Linked DNA regions of Phytohabitans houttuyneae. The protein of the gene in region 1 interacts with the protein of each later gene in a pairwise test. Links are inferred from orthologs where the notes say so. Each region holds a gene or a part of one and is shown on either strand. Other genes may lie near its edges.

Region 1 (5,165 bases):
TCCTTTTCCAAGGTGGTCATCATCAGCTCGGACCAGCCGAACCGCTCGCGGATCTGCTCGTTGGTCCAACCAATGGCCTTGAGCAGGACCGTGACGGCCTGGCGGCGCTTGCGGTCGATGCGGACGCCGACGGTGTCGCGCTTGTCGATGTCGAACTCCAGCCAGGCACCCCGGCTGGGGATCACCTTGACGCTGGAGAGGTCGCGGTCGGACGTCTTGTCCGGCTGCTTGTCGAAGTAGACGCCCGGGGAGCGGACGAGCTGGCTGACGACCACGCGCTCGGTGCCGTTGATGATGAAGGTGCCCTTGGGGGTCATCATCGGGAAGTCACCCATGAACACCGTCTGGCTCTTGATCTCACCAGTGGTGTTGTTGGTGAACTCCGCGGTCACGAAGAGCGGAGCGCAGTACGTCAGGTCCTTCTCCTTGCACTCTTCGATCGAGGCCTTGACCTCGTCGAAGCGGGGAGCGGAGAAGGAAAGGGACATGGTGCCCGAGAAGTCCTCAATCGGACTAATCTCGTCGAGGATTTCCGCGAGACCTGAGCGGGCGTGCGGGTCATCAGCCGACCGGCCCTGCCACGCCTCGTTGCCAACCAACCAGTCGAAGGACTCGTTCTGGATGGCGAGGAGGTTGGGGACCTCAAGATGTTCGGTGATCCTGCCGAATGAAATCCGGCGGGGAGCAAATGCGCTCGACGTACGACTGGTCTTCGCAGGGCGGGAAGCTGCCAAGATGCGTCCTTCCGAGGACCGGTGCTGCAAAACGGCCGTTGCGCGCGCACCCCGACTGACCCCGATCCGGACGGCCAGTTTCGGACATTCCGGGCAGGGCTGAAGTCGGAAGGCAGCGCAAACTAGCAGTGTAGCCGAACGGCTAACCGCTGTCCAGCCCACCACGGCAGCGCGACGCGGAACGCACCTCGTGGCACCTCACGATGCCTCCAGGCCGCTCAGAACGCGGCACGCTAACCACGGTGCCGTCAGGTCGGCTGCGTTGCGATCTCACCAATGGCAATGCCACTTGTGGACCCAACGCCGCCTTACCCAGCCGGTGGCCGTTGCAAGCGCGGAAGGACTTGCTGATGTCAGCGTGCCTGCCAGCAAACGCTGCGTCAAGGGTTCTGGCGCGGGTCGGACCACCGTGATCGGCGCCACGCCCGAATTTCTACTTCGGATGCATGAAGTGGGCTCCCCGTCACCACCTTTTCGGGTAACGAGGAGCCCACTGGAGAGCTTGCGCGAGATTGCCTGAGGGTGAGCGTTTGGGCTAGCCCGACGCGCCCCCGGCCTCCCGCCGGCCATCCACTTACTTGAGGGTGACCTTGGCGCCTTCGGCCTCGAGCTTGGCCTTGGCCTTGTCGGCGGTCTCCTTGTTGGCCTTCTCCAGGACCGGCTTCGGCGCGGCCTCGACCAGGTCCTTGGCCTCCTTGAGGCCCAGGCCGGTCAGCTCACGCACGACCTTGATGACCTGGATCTTCTTGCCACCGTCGGCCTCGAGGACGACGTCGAACTCGTCCTTCTCCTCCTCGACCGGCGCGGCAGCGGCGGCCGGGCCGGCAGCGGCGACGGCGACCGGCGCGGCGGCCTGGACGTCGAACGTGTCCTCGAACTGCTTAACAAAGTCCGACAGCTCGATCAGCGTCATCTCCTTGAACGCGTCGAGCAGCTCGTCGGTGCTGAGCTTCGCCATGGTGTCTGGCGTCCTTCCTAGGTTTGTTTCGAATTTCCCGGGGTTTGGCCGTCACGTGGTACGCCCGCACCCAAAGAAGCTGACTCGCCGCGTTACTGAGCGGCTTCTTCCTTCTCGCGCTTGTCCTGCAGAGCGGCCGCCAGACGAGCGGTCTTCGTCAGCGGAGCCTGGAGCACGGCCGCGGCCTTGCTCAGGTTCGCCTTCATGGCACCGGCCAACTTGGCCAGCAGCACCTCACGGGACTCGAGGTCGGCGAGCTTGTTGACCTCGTCAGCCGAGATCGCCTTGCCCTCGAACACGCCGCCCTTGATGATCAGAGCCGGGTTGGCCTTCGCGAACTCGCGCAGGCCCTTCGCCGCCTCCACCACATCGCCGGAGACGAAAGTGAGCGCGGTAGGACCGGAGAACAGCTCGTCGAGGCCGCTGATGCCCGCGTCCGTCGCAGCACGCTTGGCCAGGGTGTTCTTCGCGACCGAGTACGTCGCGGTCTGGCCCAGCGAGCGCCGCAGCTGGGTGAGCTGCGCGACCGTGAGGCCGCGGTACTCCGTCAGCACGGTCGCCTCCGCCTTGCGGAAGTGCTCGGTGAGCTCGGCGACGGCCGTGGCTTTGTCGGCCCGAATCGGCTTGTCCGCCATGTCCCTCCTCTCGTTGCGCCTGGCTGGTGCACCCGGCCCGGACAACGAAAACGCCCCGGCGCAAGGCGCACGGGGCGGGACTTGACGTCACGCTTACTCGCACATCGCCCTGCGCGGGTCGCCCGTCGAACGGGACCTTCGACCGCGCCTGAGCGCGGTGACCAGCGGTCTTCGGGTGGTACTTCGCGGGCAAGAGTACGCGGTGGTGCCGGTACCCGCCAAATCGAGAGCGGCGCGCTCCCCCAGAGGGAAGCGCGCCGCTTTGGCGATGAGGGGATCAGGCCTCCGCCGTGGCCTCCGTGAGGCCGCGGGTCACGTTGGGGTCGATCGGCACGCCGGGACCCATCGTCGTGGTGACGGTGACCTTCCTCAGGTACTTGCCCTTCGCCGCGGACGGCTTGGCGCGAAGCACCTCGTCCAGCACTGCGGCGTAGTTTTCGACCAGCTTGTCCTCGGTGAAGGACGCCTTGCCGATGATCAGGTGCAGGTTGGAGTGCTTGTCCACCCGGAACGTGATCTTGCCGCCCTTGATGTCGGCGACGGCCTTGGCGACGTCCATGGTCACGGTGCCCGTCTTGGGGTTGGGCATCAGACCGCGCGGGCCCAGGATCCGCGCGATCCGACCGATCTTGGCCATCTGGTCCGGCGTGGCGATGGCCGCGTCGAAGTCCAGCCAGCCGCCCTGGATGCGGGCCACCAGCTCGTCGGTGCCGACCTCGTCAGCACCGGCACCCACGGCCTCCTCGGCCTTGGCACCCGCCGCGAAGACGATCACGCGAACCGTCTTGCCGGTGCCGTGCGGCAGGTTGACCGTGCCGCGGACCATCTGGTCGGCCTTGCGGGGGTCGACGCCGAGGCGCATCGCGACCTCGACCGTGGCGTCGAACTTGACCGTGCTGGTCTCCTTGGCGAGCTTGATCGCCTCGGAGGGGGTGTAGAGCTTCGACCGGTCGATCAGGTCGAGCGACTTGCGGTAGTTCTTGCTGTGCGGCATGTCCTCTGTATCTCCTGTGGTCTCGGCGGGCCCACGCGGACCCTCCCACGAGTGCTGCTGCTTATTCCTTGACGGTGATGCCCATGGAGCGGGCGGTACCAGCGATGATCCGCTCGGCGTGGTCGAGATCGTTGGCGTTCAGATCCGACATCTTCTTCTCGGCGATCTCGCGCAGCTGGGCGCGGGTGACCGAGCCGACCTTCTCGGTGTGCGGAGTGCCGGAGCCCTTCTGGACACCGGCCGCCTTGATCAGCAGGCGGGCGGCGGGCGGGGTCTTCAGCACGAAGGTGAAGGAGCGGTCCTCGTACACGCTGATCTCAGCCGGGACGATGTCGCCCCGCTGCGACTCGGTCTGCGCGTTGTAGGACTTGCAGAACTCCATGATGTTGACGCCGTGCTGGCCCAGCGCCGGACCGACCGGCGGCGCCGGCGTGGCCTGGCCCGCCGGCAGCTGCAGCGTGAACGTCTTGACTAGCTTTTTCTTCGGAGGCATGGCTCTTTCCTGGGCGTGGTGATGACGTGGATGACGGCCGTTGGGCGCGCACGGTCAAGCGCGGCCGACAGACCGACGTTCTAGAGTAGCGCCAGTCGACTGCTGAACGTAAAGCGGCCCGCCTCCACGAGGCGGGCCGCTAACGAGCGCTCTAGATCTTTGCGACCTGGTTGAAGTTGAGCTCGACCGGCGTCTCCCGACCGAAGATCGACACGAGCACCTTGAGCTTCTGCTGGTCGGCATTGATCTCGCTGATCGTGGCCGGCAGCGAGGCGAAGGCGCCATCGGTGACCGTGACGGAGTCGCCAACCTCGAAGTCAAGCACCTTGACCTCCGGCTTGGCCTTCTTCTGCTCGGTCTCGACAGCCGGTGCCAGCCACTTGAGCACCTCGTCGAGCGAGAGCGGCGCGGGGCGGTCGGCCCGGTCGGTCGCGCCGACGAAGCCGGTCACACCTGGGGTGTTGCGCACGCAGGAGTAGGACTCCGGGGTCAGCTCCATCCGCACGAGGATGTAGCCGGGGAAGACCTTGTTTTGCACCTGCAGGCGCTTGCCGTTTTTGACCTCGACCTCTTCGCGGGTCGGCACCTCGACCTGGAAGATGAAGTCCTCCATGTCGAGGCTCGTGATCCGGGTCTCGAGGTTGGTCTTGACCTTGTTTTCGTAGCCAGCGTAGGAGTGCACCACGTACCAGTCGCCGGGCGCGTAGCGCAGCTTCTGCCGCAGCTCGGCGACCGGGTCGTAGTCGGCATCCGGTTCGGCGGCCGGCGTGTACTCCGGCTCGCTGTCGGCCTCGACCGCCTCCGGGTCGGCGGCGGTCGCCACCGCGGACTGCTCGTCGGGCGCCGCAGCGGTCTCGTCGTACTCAGGCACGCTCGCTCACTTCCGTCTTTGTCTATTCCTGGTTGCCGAAGACGAACAACACGCCCTTGGCGAACCCGTAGTCGAGGCCAGCCACGATCGCCAGCATGAAGGCGACGAACACGACCACGACCGCGGTGTAGGTCAGCAGCTCCTTGCGGGTCGGCCAGATGACCTTGCGGAGCTCGGCGACGACCTCACGGAAGAACCGCAGGATCCGGCCGAAGAACCCCACCCGAGTGACGTCCTTCTTCGCCTTCGGCTTGTCGGCAGGCTCGGTCTTGCGGCGCTCGCGAGTGGCCGTGCCGCCGCGCGAGACCGGCTGGTCCTCGTCGTCGTCGGCGTCATCGTCGACAGCGTCGTCGAACGACTCGTCGAGGTCGTCGAAGTCGTCGTCCGCGGGCTCTTCGCCGCGCCGCTTGCTCTCGGCCACTTCGCCCTCCGTGGGGGGTGGGTTTGACACGTTGCCCCACCGGTCCCGGAGACGAGCCT
Region 2 (6,210 bases), 1.6 Mb from region 1 along the record:
CGCGGCCCGCCACGACCGCAACCTGATCATCCCGATCGTGCTGCTCGTCGTGCTGGTGATCCTGTGCATCCTGCTCCGCGCGATCATCGCCCCACTCGTGCTCGTCGCGACCGTGGTGCTCTCCTTCGCCGCGGCGCTGGGCGTGAGCGCGCTGGTCTTCCGGCACGTGTTCGGCTTCGGCGGCGCGGACAGCTCGCTGCCGCTGTTCGTGTTCGTGTTCCTTGTCGCGCTCGGCATCGACTACAACATCTTCCTGATGACCCGGGTGCGCGAGGAGTCCGTCCGCCACGGCACCAAGAAGGCCGCCCTGATCGGCCTCGCCGCGACGGGCGGCGTGATCACGTCGGCGGGCGTGGTGCTGGCCGGCACGTTCGCGGTGCTGGCGACGCTGCCGCTGACGGCGTTCGCGGAGATCGGGTTCGCGGTGGCGTTCGGCGTCCTCCTGGACACGATCGTCGTCCGCGCGGTGCTGGTCACCGCACTCAACCTGGACATCGGCCGCCACATGTGGCACCCGAGCAAGCTGGCGAAGGTGCCGGACGAGATCCCGTCCGCGACGGCACCCGAGCCGGCACCGGCGGTGCGCTAGCTGGGTTTTCCGGGTCCGCCGCTGCCCGCTTGTGGGCGCCGGCGGACCGGACCGCGGCTTGATGCAGCCTCGGGCGGGTCCGTCTACAGTGCAGCGCCGTTGCGGGGAGCAAGCACGATAGAGATCTTGGCGGGTTGGTGCGCCATATCGCCGCCAACTCACCAAGGTCTGCCAGGGCCGGCCGTGGTCCCGAGTTGACCTTGTCCGGCGTGCCGCCGTCCGCCCTGCTGCACGTGCTGGACCAACTCCGGGCCGCCGAGGTCGGCGATCGGTCCGTCAGGCGGCCGAAACGCTCTACCACGCCTTTGATCGAGGCCGAGCCCACCGCGGTGATCGGCGCCGAACTCCACTACCGCACCGGCATTCGGACCCCGCAGCGCAACGGCCATCGTCCCCTGACCACGACGGCGGGTGATTTGAGGCTGCGGATCCCGAGGCTGCGGTCGGGGTCGTTCTTCCACCAACCCCCTGGAACGGCTGAACAATGAGATCAGACGCCGCGCAGACGCGGTCGGTGCGTTCCCACCGCCGAGCCCCCTGCTCCACCCAGCCGGCGCGGTCCTGGTCGAAGCCCACGACGAATGGCAAAACCGGCGACCGCCACTACCTCTCCGAAGGCACCCCGCCCGGCCAACTCAAGCAACGGCAAGGCCGCAGCCGCAGAGTGTCCGGGCCCGCCCGTTCGGCGGCCGACCCGCATCCGTCCACAGTGCAGCGTCGTTGCGGGGAGCAAACAAGATACGAGATCTTGGCGAGTTTGGGGCCGCCATAGCGACGCCTCGACTTTCGGAGTTTCGTCGTCTGGAGTCCTTTCGCGGTCACCGCCTCACCCTCCGCGGTCGCCCAGCTCAACCCAGGAGCCCGATCCGCCAGATCTTGGCAAGTTAGCGTCGAAATTACGCGCCAACTTACCAAGATCTCGAAGCGCACACCGAACCCGACTGATCGACAGTCACGGACCGCGACGACGGCGCCGAACCGCGGACGGACTCGCGCACTCGCGCTCGAAAGATCTACAGAAGCACGGGTAGGGCAGACCAGACAGGTGGATCTTGCATGGGAGGACACCGGCGGCTGTCGCACGGAAGCAATCCCAACTCCGAAGGTCGAGCGACGCCAACTCGCCAAGATCTCCGGAGCCGGCCACGAGCACGTCCGGTTCGCCGCGGAGTCCCGATGCGGCCCGACCTGCCAATCCGCGTCGCCACCCTCGCCCGTTCAGCGGCGCGGACCGATGGCGAGCGGTCAGTCTTCTGGGACCAGGACGCGGGCCGACCGCTGGGCTGGCACGGCTGGGTTGCCGGCCGCGAGGCGGCGGGACAGCGCGCGGTTGAGCACGAGCGAAATGACGTTTACCGCGACGAATACCGCAATGTAATAGATCATGGCGGCATCGGCGAAGGGCGATGAGAACGCCTCCTGGTAGGGCACCAGCCGCGCGTTTTCCGGAATGCGGTGCAGAGCGCGGGCGCCGATCGCGAGGAGCGCGAGGTAAATAGTGAGCGACGCCACAACGATGACCAGTTGCACTCGCCACCACGATCTGGCTTTGGACGCGGTTACCTGGCGTCCCCTCAGATGTCTCGTCGCGAGCAGTAGGAATATCGCATCGATCAGCAGCACCGCGATCGCGCTCACCCAAATCTCGCCGGCGACCGCCCGCATCAGGGTCATCTGGGCGACCTCGAAGGCGTCGTGGTTGTCACCGCACCAGGAGATCGTCTCGCACTGTGCCCTGGTGTACTTGGCGTCTGCCCTGCTCACGCCGAACGTGTAGCGCGCGTGCGCGGCAACGAAGAACGGTGTGTAGACAGCAAGGAAAAACACCCAGAAGAGGTACTTTGCGCCGACCAGAAAGGTCGTCCTGTTGTGCATGGCTACCCGGATTCCGCTATTTGGTACTCGCCGTTCGCCACGGGCCCGAAACAGATTGACACAGCGAAGTGACTCATCGTGCACCACTGTCGGAATACCGTCGAAGGCGTATCAGCGGAAATCGCGTGACGCTGGGGTCACCGGCGGCGTGATCGGATCGAGCCGGTCGGCGGTCAAATTGATCACGCCGTCGTGCTTTTCCAGGCGGCCTCTGACGATCAGTGCGGCACTCGTGCGAGCCACTTTTCGGTACCGCTGCCACAGCCCCGGCGAGCACGTCACGTTGAGCATGCCGGTCTCGTCCTCCAGGTTCATGAAGGTGATCCCGCCCGCGGTCGCCGGCCGCTGCCGGTGGGTCACGAGGCCGCCGACGCGCACCCGCGTGCCGCCGTCGATCATGCCCAGCCGCGCTATCGGCACCGCGCCGGCCTCCTCCAGCTGGGGCCGGATGAAGCGGGCCGGGTGGCTCTCCGGCGACAGGCCGGTGGCCCACACGTCCGCGACCAGGCGGTCGACCGCGTCCATGCCGGGCAGCGTGGGCGGCGGGTTGGGGCTGCTGCCGGTGCCGGGGAGGCGGCCGGGCCGCTCCTCCGCCGCCGCGCCGGCGGCCCACAGCGCCTCGCGGCGGGTCAGCCCGAAGCCGGCGAACGCGTCCGCCGTGGCCAGCGCCTCCATGTGCGCGCCGGTCAGGCCGACCCGGCGGGCCAGGTCCGCCATGTCCCGGTACGGGCCGGCGCCCTCCCGCTCCTCCTCGATCCGCGCGGCGAGGTCGTCGCCGATCGTGCGCACATAGGACAGTCCAAGTCGGACGGCCGGGCCGCCCATCCCCCACTGGTGCGGCGGCTCGCCCTTCTCGCTCCCCCATCGGGTGTCCGATGTGTACTCCAGCTTTGCCTTCGCCCCGCTCGCGTTGATGTCCGGCCGGCGCACCTCGACACCGTGCCGCCGCGCGTCGTCGACCAGCGTCTGCGGCGAGTAGAAGCCCATCGGCTGGGCGTTGAGCAGCGCGGCGAGGAACGGCCCGGGGTGGTAGCGCTTGAGCCACGAGCTGGCGTACACGAGGTAGGCGAAGCTGATCGCGTGGCTCTCCGGAAAGCCGAAGCTGGCGAACGAGGAGAGCTTGAGGTACACGTCGTCGGCGAGCTCGCCGGTGATCCCCCGCTCCGCCATGCCCGCGTAGAGCCGCTCCCGGAGCGCTGCCATCCGCTCGTCCGAACGCTTCGAGCCCATCGCGCGGCGCAGCTGGTCGGCCTCGGCGCCGTTGAAGCCGGCGACGTCGATCGCGAGCTGCATGAGCTGCTCCTGGAAGAGCGGCACGCCGAGGGTCTTGGCGAGCGCGTTCGCCATCGCCGGATGCGGCGGCTCGGCCTTTTCCAGGCCCTTTTTGCGGCGGATGTAGGGATGTACGGACCCGCCCTGGATCGGGCCGGGGCGGATCAGCGCCACCTCCACGACAAGGTCGTAAAACTTGCGCGGCTCCAGCCGCGGCAGGGTGGCCATCTGGGCGCGCGACTCGACCTGGAAGACGCCCACCGAGTCGGCCCGGCACAACATGTCGTAAATTTCGGGATCGTCCAACCGCATCCCGCTCAGGTCGAGGTCATCCTGGATCATGTCGTGCGCGTACCGGAGCGCGGACAGCATCCCCAACCCCAGCAGGTCGAACTTGACCAGCCCGGCGATCGCGCAGTCGTCCTTGTCCCACTGCAGGACCGTGCGATTCTCCATCCGCGCCCACTCCACCGGGCACACGTCGATCACCGGCCGGTCGCAGATCACCATGCCGCCGGAGTGGATGCCCAGGTGGCGTGGAAACGTCTGCAGCTCGTTTGCGAACTCGATCACGCGCGGCGGGATGTCGTCGACGTCGACGGCCGCGATGCTCCCCCACCGGTCGATCTGCTTGCTCCACGCGTCCTGCTGCCCCGGCGAGAAGCCGAACGCCTTGGCGATGTCGCGCACCGCCGACCGCGGCCGGTACGAGATCACGTTGGCGACCTGCGCGGTGTGCGTCCGGCCGTACTTCTCGTAGACGTACTGGATGACCTTCTCGCGCTCGTCGGACTCGATGTCCACGTCGATGTCGGGCGGCCCGTCCCGCTCAGGGGCCAGGAAACGCTCGAAGAGCAGCTCGTGCTGTACCGCGTCGACGTTGGTGATGCGGAGCGCGTAGCAGACCGCCGAGTTGGCCGCTGATCCCCGCCCCTGGCAGAAGATCCGGTTTCGATGGCAGAAGGCCACGATGTCGTGGACGATCAAGAAGTAGCCGGGAAAGCCCAGCTCGTCGATCATCTTCAGCTCGCGGTCCAGCTGGGCGTACTCCTTGGGTGCCGCCTCCCGCGGCCCGTACCGCTCCAGCGCCCCGCGCATGGTCAGCTCGCGCAGCCAGCTCATCTCGGTGTGGCCCGGCGGCACCTCCCAGTCCGGCAGGTTGGGCGCGACGAGCTGCAGGTCGAAGGCGAGCTCGCGGCCCAGCTCGGCGGCGCGCGCCACCGCGCCCGGGTACCCCGCGAACCGGGCCGCCATCTCCTCGCCGCTGCGCAGGTGCGCGGTGGCCGCGGCGGGCAGCCACCCGTCGATCTCGTCGAGGCTGCGCCTGGCCCGTACCGCCGCGAGGGCCGTGGCCAACCGCCGCCGCTTGGGCGTGGCGTAGTGCACGTTGTTGGTGGCCACAGTGGACAGTCCTGCCGCGGCGGCCAGCTCGGCGAGCGCGTCGTTGCGGTCGCCGTCGCTCGGGTCGCCGTGGTCGGTCAGCTCCACCAGCACGCGCTCGGAGTCGAACGCGGCCACGAGCCGGTCCAGCTCCGCGGCCGCCGCGGCCATCCCGCCGATCCGCAGCGCCGCCGGCACGGTGCCCTTGCGGCACCCGGTCAGCACGACCACGTCGGTGAGCCCTTGGCCCAGCTCGTCGATCGAGGGGTACACCGGGCGGCCCTTCTCCTTCCCGGCCAGCTGCGCCTGGCTGACGGTGCGGGCGATCTGCGCGTACCCGGCGGGGCCCCGGGCCAGCACCACCAGGTGGCGGCCGACCGGGTCGGGCTCCCCGTTCTGCGGGCCGGGCAGGCCGAGCGAGAGCTCCGCGCCGAAGACCGTGGGCAGCTGGTGGGCGCGGGCCGCCTCGGCGAAGCGCACGACGCCGTAGAAGCCGTCGTGATCGGTCACCGCGAGCGCGGTCAGCCCCAGCCGGGCCGCCTCGCGTGCCAGCTCCTCCGGGTGGCTCGCCCCGTCGAGGAAGCTGAAGTTGGTGTGGCAGTGCAGCTCCGCGTAGGACACGGCGCCCTCGGCGCGGATGAGCGCGGGCCCCTCGTACGGCGGGCGCTTGCGGCTCCACGCCGGCGAGTCGCCGCCGTCGGCGTCCACGGCCAGCGGGTCCACGACGTGCTTTCCGGAGAGCACCCGCTCCATCTCCGCCCACGGGCGGACGGGGTTGTGAAAGCCCACGGGAACCTCCAGCCTGCCTTCCAGGTCGATCAGGGAGTTGGTGCAGCGAAACGCCGGACGACACGCCCACGAACTCCCTGATCAACTGCGATGTCAGTCATAGATCGCCTCCACCGACCAGATACCGCCGGCCAGCGAGAGCAGAAGGCCCCAGCCGCCGGGGAGGGCCACCTGGAAGCGCGCCCGCCGCCGCGACTCCTCCGGCGCCCACCAGCGCTCGTCCACCGGCCACGGCCCGATCCAGCCGATCACCTCGACGGTGCTCTCTCGCCGCGCCGACCCGATCACGACGCGGGCCGGCGGCG

The links.
Region 2: the proteins of rplL (region 1) and Phou_RS08445 interact in binary tests that used the Escherichia coli proteins (3 or more experiments, as listed by UniProt). The link is inferred for Phytohabitans houttuyneae from one-to-one orthologs.

The regions. Positions count from the first base shown.
Region 1 is NZ_BLPF01000001.1:3,455,466-3,460,630, forward strand. What follows is about bases 1-2,790. They hold rplL (50S ribosomal protein L7/L12), read right to left. Parts: upstream 1,693-2,790; coding sequence 1,309-1,692; downstream 1-1,308. Other genes in these bases: rpoB (DNA-directed RNA polymerase subunit beta), read right to left, coding at 1-734; rplJ (50S ribosomal protein L10), read right to left, coding at 1,785-2,327; rplA (50S ribosomal protein L1), read right to left, coding at 2,605-2,790. Outside these bases: more of rplA, read right to left, coding at 2,791-3,321; rplK (50S ribosomal protein L11), read right to left, coding at 3,383-3,814; transcription termination/antitermination protein NusG, read right to left, coding at 3,966-4,685; preprotein translocase subunit SecE, read right to left, coding at 4,708-5,106. UniProt on the Escherichia coli protein: The binding site for several of the GTPase factors involved in protein synthesis (IF-2, EF-Tu, EF-G and RF3). Is thus essential for accurate translation.
Region 2 is NZ_BLPF01000001.1:1,861,493-1,867,702, forward strand. Bases 2,376-6,210 are described here. They hold Phou_RS08445 (error-prone DNA polymerase), read right to left. Parts: upstream 5,906-6,210; coding sequence 2,576-5,905; downstream 2,376-2,575. Other genes in these bases: Phou_RS08440 (hypothetical protein), read right to left, coding at 2,376-2,464; Phou_RS08450 (DNA polymerase Y family protein), read right to left, coding at 5,999-6,210. Outside these bases: Phou_RS08425 (MMPL family transporter), read left to right, coding at 1-589; more of Phou_RS08440, read right to left, coding at 1,835-2,375. UniProt on the Escherichia coli protein: DNA polymerase III is a complex, multichain enzyme responsible for most of the replicative synthesis in bacteria. This DNA polymerase also exhibits 3' to 5' exonuclease activity. The alpha chain is the DNA polymerase catalytic subunit.